Regions from separate parts of the Paenibacillus sp. FSL H8-0261 genome, predicted to be linked through region 3. Evidence: riboswitches for the same ligand, from Rfam matches in the RefSeq annotation. Region 3 holds a riboswitch; each other region holds the start of a gene.
What was found. A riboswitch is a leader RNA that binds a small molecule or an ion and turns the genes downstream of it on or off. The one in region 3 is predicted to bind cyclic di-AMP.
Positions count from the first base shown of each region.

Region 1 (2,322 bases), 1.6 Mb from region 3:
TCCAGAATATGTGAGGGATGCTGTCCACCAAGGCAGATCAAAAGCGCTGATTATGTTAGGTCATGCGGAAAGTGAAGCTCCAGGAATGAAATATTTAGCTGAAGTTCTGGCACAGAAATACCCAATGATTCCCACTTATTTTATTGCTGAACAACCGGTCTATCAGCTGGTTTAATTCGTATAAACCGAAATGAAGAATAAATTTGCATATTATGGAGAAAATGATTGGAAACCAGGTCACTGAGAAAGGAGTGTTTCAATGGAAATTCCTTTGGAGGCTGATGAAGTGTTAAGTCGTATCAAAAAGCTTCAAACCGATGGAAGCTCGATCAGCAAAAAACAAGTGAAGCAAAGCGATCCTGATCTTATGAGAAGTGCGCTGTTCTTTTTTCCGAGCTGGGAGCATGCATTGAAAAACGCCGATCTGTTGTAGCCATATGATTGTATAACGAAGCCGAGTGGTTCAGGGATTGATCTCTGATGGCCGCTCGGCTTTTTTTAGATATATTGAGTAAACAAGAGCAAAAGAAAGAGAAAACGAAGTGTATGCTCAATATGAAATGAAAAGCATGGCTTTCAACATTATTTTGCCCACGGCTCAACTTTACAAGAAACCTTACACGGAGTATGATTCATCACATAACTGACAATTACATAAGAAGTCCGCTTAATTTCCGTTAAGGAAAGCGGGGGAACCAACAACTGGGAACCAGTGTAACAATCGGTACTAGTTATGGGGTGAATCCTGTTCCAGGTGCATAAATGCATCCATGCAGGTAGGGCAACTCTCACTGCCCGAATCCGACAGCTAACCTCGTAAGCGTATGGAGAGAGGATGAATGGCGTATTTGATGATGAATAGCCACAGAGAATCCCTCTGTGGTTTTTTGCTGCGTTAAAAAGCAGATATAGTTGTAGAACCTATCTATGAAAGAGGTGTTAACTTTGCCTATTGCTAAACTGAATGGAACTTCGCTCTATTACGAAATCAATGGAACAGGGGCTCCGGTTGTGTTTATCCATGGACATGGATTAACACATAGTATGTTCAAGCCACAATTGGAGTATTTTTCTGATAAATATAAAGTGATTCTGTGTGATTTACGGGGGAATGGCAAATCAGGTGAATTACTGCAGGCCCCAAACGAGATTATTGAAACCCAATGTCTAGATATAATTATGCTATTAAATGATTTGGGTATTCGTGAGGCTGTTTTTGTTGGGAGTGCCTATGGGGGGCTCGTCGTTCAGCATATTGCGAAACAATATCCAGAACGAGTAAAAGCGATTGTTGTCGCGGATAGCTTTTGTAGAAGTCAGGCGTCAACGATAATCGGTAAAATCCAGCTTATGGCTGCTTATTGTAGCTGGTTAATGTATTACGCTCCAAGTGAGCTTGTACTGCCTTCGATTCGTATGATGTACCGGGAACGCTGGAATCTGGCTTATAACGAGATTAGAAGAGGACTTCTCGATAAACGTCCACGGGAATTGTATCGGCAAAGGCTGGCTACGAGCCATGTGGATTACACTAGATGCTTAAAGTCTTTTAAGCGTCCCGCCTTATGTATTGTAGGTGACTTTAGTGAATTTGGAGTTAATTGTATGAAGGATATGGTGTCTCAGCTGCCACATGCTCAGTTAGTGATCATCCCTAACGCATTAGATCCTAGTAATCTGTGTCAGCCGGAGAAATTTAATGCTATACTTCAGCGGTTTTTGGAGAAACAGCAGGAAACTCAGCAGATTAGTTGAACTTAGTGGTAAGTGAGAAATGAGGGGCGTCCCATAGCCGGGGAGTATGTACTGGCTACGGGGCGTTCTTCTGTATGTCTGTATTTTGTACAATGCTGTCTACTGATGTAAGATTAAAGTTATTCGATACTAACTATCTAAAGGAGCTGAGTCATGATGTCTCAAGCCGAAACCATAAAATTGACCTCATTATCTTCAAAAGGGGGCTGCGGCTGCAAAATCGGTCCCGCCGATCTCATGCAGGTTATTCGCAGTCTACCACCAACCGTTCCTAATCCGGATCTACTTGTGGGTCTTGATACCAGTGATGACGCTGGGGTATATCGATTAAGTGATGATCTGGCGTTAGTGCAAACTGTTGATTTTTTCACGCCGATCGTGGACGACCCTTATTCCTTTGGGCAAATTGCAGCAGCTAATGCGTTAAGTGATATTTATGCTATGGGCGGTAAGCCGCTTACGGTGCTTAATATTGTGGCCTTCCCTATTTCTGTTCTGGACAAAAGCATTCTCGGTGACATTTTGCGCGGTGCAGCAGATAAAGTGCAGGAAGCAGGAGCAACGCTT
Region 1 is NZ_CP150297.1:5,921,305-5,923,626, reverse strand. Features, by position in the region: gene MHI27_RS26295 (Nif3-like dinuclear metal center hexameric protein) at 1-175, shown strand, start outside; gene MHI27_RS26290 (hypothetical protein) at 260-433, shown strand; cyclic di-AMP (ydaO/yuaA leader) riboswitch at 655-839, shown strand; gene MHI27_RS26285 (alpha/beta fold hydrolase) at 946-1,755, shown strand; gene selD (selenide, water dikinase SelD) at 1,912-2,322, shown strand, end outside.
Region 1: another riboswitch for cyclic di-AMP. It lies ahead of MHI27_RS26285 (alpha/beta fold hydrolase); the one in region 3 lies ahead of MHI27_RS02645 (hypothetical protein).

Region 2 (2,322 bases), 1.7 Mb from region 3:
ATAAAGTAAACTTTTCCGCGAGAGAGGTCTGGTCCTTTACATAGGTGGTATGCCAGGCTGGAGCGGTGAATCCTGCTTTAAAGCTGGATACCTGTTCGCCAGTGAAATCGAAATAATAGTGTAGTAAGGATTCGCCGATCTGAACGGAACGATCTGTATACACGAGCCCGTAGTTTCCCGTATTCGATTCAATTTGTAGCTTGGCGGGATTTACATCCCATTCCTGAAGCCAGGGACGGGCAAGATTTTCTTTTTGTGCAAGTGATAAGGTAGTACCCTTGTCCTCTTCTTTTGCACTGGTGGATACATTGTTTGGTAATCCGGTACCTGATCCTTCTGCACCTTGTGTGAAAGCGACAACTGCACCAGTATACATATTGAGGTCAACAGAGATCAGTGGCTCTTGTTCCGCTGAAGGACTAAGTGTTACACGGAAAATGTCAAAAGGATATCGTTGATCCAATTTCTTTTTTGTATAGTCCTCCAAAAGCTTCTCGCGGGACATATAACCATAAAAGGAAGAGTCCGTATCGTACAGTACATTCCACTGATCGGTTGGTGCTTTGGTGTAGTTCAGCTTTTGTTCTGCGAATGATATGGCTTTGTCGCGGGCTTCCGCCTTACTGATGACAGTAGTATCTTCCCCGGCAGGGCTATTTAGCACCGAGGGAGCAATTTGAAACATAATAAATAGAATAAGACCGATAATGCCCGAGATGATGAGCCTCTTGGAGAGGGCACGTTGCTGTAAGGGCTGGCCAACGGGATTCATGTAACGCCTCCTTGTAAACTGACAATGTTATGTTCCATTATAGTATTAGTGCCATGATAGTTACAAAAATCATCGTATATTCTTTTTATGGGTAATAGAGATATTATAGAATAGGTAGCTGAATATATACCATGAATTTAAGGTGATTATTTCTTCATTTTTCATGAAAATCGATGCAATTGCAGGGAAAACACGGAAAAGTGATGAGAAAAGGCACTCTTAGTGGTACATCCTCTCCAAACCGCATTTTTCATATGAATCACCATTAATAGTGTCTTTGTGATTTATCGAAATAACATATATAATTTGTATGCAATTGTATATAGCCGAATTTCAGGTGAAAACGGGGGAACCATAAGAAGTAATGAAAAGATGAGTATACGCCATAGGCGTTGTCTTTATTCATCAGGGGTGAATTTCGTTCTAGGAACGAATAGGGCAGCCTGCACAGTCCGAATCCGTCAGCTAACCTCGTAGGCTAATTTACTGCAGGAACCAAGGGTAGCATTGGTTTTCCAGTGCTTTTTTTGTTGGAATTCTTTAAATTTAGATAAGAGGGTGAGCGTAGTGGCTTCACAGTTTCGCAGGGTTTCTGAATCAAAGTTCCTGAAGCTCTCTCCGCCTCAGATTATGGTGCTTGGTTTTGCATCGATCATTCTGATTGGAGCCTTGCTGCTTATGCTTCCCATTTCAAGTACCAGTGGGAATGTTGTGAGTTTTATTGATGCGTTGTTTACTGCAACATCGGCCACCTGTGTGACAGGACTTGTGGTGCTGGACACCGGGACGACATTCACCATTTTTGGGAAAACCGTAATTATGGTGCTTATCCAGGTTGGTGGCTTAGGGTTTATGACAATGGCGACCTTATTTGCCATGATGATGAAACGCAAAATTTCCTTGCGGGACAGACTGATCCTTCAGGAAGCAATGAACCAAGGCTCTATGGAGGGGATTGTTCGACTGATCCGGAGAGTACTTATTTATTCCTTGGTCATCGAAGGCTGTGCAGCGGTGCTTCTGTCCATACGCTGGGCGTTTGATATGCCACTGGGAAAGGCCATTTATTTTGGAATATTTCATGCGGTGTCTATGTTTAATAATGCTGGATTTGATATTTTCGGGGATTTCCGGAGTTTAACCGATTATGTATATGACCCGCTAGTGAACATCGTGGTGATGTTTCTGATTGTCTCTGGCGGTATTGGTTTTATTGTCATGTCGGATCTGGTGGAGTTTCGTGTCAAACGTAAATTATCTTTGCATAGCAAAGTTGTACTCTCCACCACTGCAGGGCTTATTCTTATCGGCGCTTTGGTTATTTTTATATTTGAATTTACGAATCAGCGCACACTGGGGAATTTAAATTTCGGCGGCAAAATATTATCGGCATTCTTTCAGTCCGTATCGCCCCGAACCGCTGGCGCCAATACGGTGGATATTGCCGGACTGCGGCAAGCCTCACAGTTCTTTATGGTTATTCTTATGTTTATTGGTGCATCTCCAGGATCAACAGGTGGCGGGGTCAAGACTACAACCTTTACGATTAT
Region 2 is NZ_CP150297.1:5,810,167-5,812,488, reverse strand. Features, by position in the region: gene MHI27_RS25835 (CPBP family intramembrane glutamic endopeptidase) at 1-772, opposite strand, end outside; cyclic di-AMP (ydaO/yuaA leader) riboswitch at 1,087-1,266, shown strand; gene MHI27_RS25830 (TrkH family potassium uptake protein) at 1,403-2,322, shown strand, end outside.
Region 2: another riboswitch for cyclic di-AMP. It lies ahead of MHI27_RS25830 (TrkH family potassium uptake protein); the one in region 3 lies ahead of MHI27_RS02645 (hypothetical protein).

Region 3 (2,322 bases):
GTGAGAGTCGCCCTACCTGTATAGATGCGAGCTCACTCGCATCTTCTACAGGATTCACCCCATAACCGGCTTCCGACTCTCACATCGTCTGCCGATTGTTGGTTCCCCCGCTTTCCTTATCGGAAATTAAGCGGATCAAATATTCGATTGTTGTTGAAACAGGAGTAATCATACCCTTATGCAGGAAGAATTGTAAAACCTGATTGATGCCAAAATAATGCAAATTAAAAACTATTTTCGCGTTGGATAGCGCTTACTTGATATCCAATCTCTCTATATCTCTTGTTTACTCGAGTTTTAATCCATTAGCGAAAAGCGGGCATACCATGTGATTTTATTCACCACAAATGTAGAAATCTCAAAAAATCGCCTTTAGTAGGTAAGAAAACAAGAAGTCGAGATTAAGCGAGGAAGAAGCCCGATAACTCGCAATAAATACCTATTTGGTTCCCTTTTCCGTCGTAGTAGGCAGGATTTGGTTTAAATTGCGCTCAAAAGAACACTTTCTGTTTTTACAGAAACACCTTGAAAAGAGTATGATTCGGGTTGAATCTATTTCACGAAATACATTCAACGCTGAGTTCCTGCATTTGCAGGGAACGGGGGAACCATCAGGCCACATGGCCTACTTGGGGTGAATCCGAAGGAGACTGTTCAAGTCTCACATAGGTAGGGCGACTCTCACCGTCCGAATCCGACAGCTAACCTCGTAAGCGTAAAGAGAGAGACCCTTGATCCGCCACGCTTTGGCACAGGTGTGTGTATACCTGTATTCCAAAACCGCAGCAGAGGTCCTCCTCTTGCTGCGGTTTTTGCGTTACCTGAATCTATAGGGTGATAGCATGCTGGACGGGGTGAAAGGAATGAAACACTATTATTGGGGAACTCAGCAAGGGCTACTTGAGCCGATAAGTCTAAATTATGTTTGCTTTGGAGCGTTGTGGTTCGAAGAGGATCATCACAGAACTATTGTCGGCTATGCTTTTGGTCAGAAGCAGATTGAATCACTTCGCCATTTCAGCAGCCCATCTACCTGTGAATACTGTATGGACCGAACAATTATATACGAAATATATAAAAATATCCGAGAAAAGCAACAGCTGCAGGATTGGTCAGCACACCAACGTTTTCCGTGGCTCACCGCCTTTAAGGAACCGTGGAAAGATGTTGCTGTCGGTTGGTACGTAATGAGATCCCGCAACACCTTCCCCTTACATTTATCCGTTATACGCAAACAGAAATTCGGACTATGGCTGGAGCATGCCGCAGTCTGTGAGAATGAAGCTGAAATGCTCGCCTGTATAGAGAAGGCTAATGACATTCACCATGTAGATCTTAAGCTTTTGGAAACCTAAGGAGGAGAAAACTGTCATGGACCAGCGAAGACTATCTCGCATAGAAGTATTCGTCTTTGATTCACCTGAGCCTATTCATTATGGAATGGAGGCTGATCAAGGCAGCCGTTATGGCATCCTGAAACTTACCTGTAAAGGAGGTAGCAGCTGGGGGGCATGTCTTATCTCTGCCAATACCAAAACTTTCGATCTTATTAAATGGAGTTCTTTTCTCAGAATGATATACCATTGCCGGCTAGAGGAAGCGATAGATAAAGTACGTACCCATGGTTCAGAGTGGGATCAGACTCAGTTTGAGCTAGTACAAGGTGCTTTACAGGATTTAAAAGCCAAGCTGCAGGGTAAATCCTTGGCAGGGCACATTGAACAAGGTCGTCTGTACAGAGCTGTCGCTGGTGGGAGAGATTCCAAAGGAGGGCGGCTATATTATAAACCATCCAGTGTTGCGCTTCAAAAACATAGTTATCCAGAACCTGATACCGCCGAGCTTATCAACAAATCCATTTCTTACTTTTCTATATTATAGGTTCATCCCATAAACAATTCTGAAAGGATCGTGTTTATCATGCCTGACCCCTTACCTGCCGAATCCCCCCGTAGAACTATATTTGCAGAGTGTGTTCAGAAGTGTACGAATGATATCTATATGCTCAGTTCCATGTTGTTACAACAATCAGCAGAAGCTGAGGAGGTTACTATCCGTACTTTTAAAGAGCTTCATAAAATATTCCGTCAAAAAAGCTTCGACAGCCAGCTATTCTCTATCGAAGCTTACCGCTCTTGTATCCGACAATGCGCCGATTATTACGCACGCCGGTCTCTTCTGTCTGCCAAGGCGTTGCCTTGGGAGGAACAGCTTATAAAAACGATGTGGTATGGCCTAAAGCTATCTTTACCTCAAATAAGCATCATCCTGCAAAAGAGTGTTCCTGTACTAAAAGCGCAGCTTAGGCGTGTGCGGGAGCAA
Region 3 is NZ_CP150297.1:592,771-595,092, reverse strand. Features, by position in the region: cyclic di-AMP (ydaO/yuaA leader) riboswitch at 1-143, opposite strand, end outside; cyclic di-AMP (ydaO/yuaA leader) riboswitch at 565-730, shown strand; gene MHI27_RS02645 (hypothetical protein) at 864-1,355, shown strand; gene MHI27_RS02640 (hypothetical protein) at 1,372-1,881, shown strand; gene MHI27_RS02635 (hypothetical protein) at 1,921-2,322, shown strand, end outside.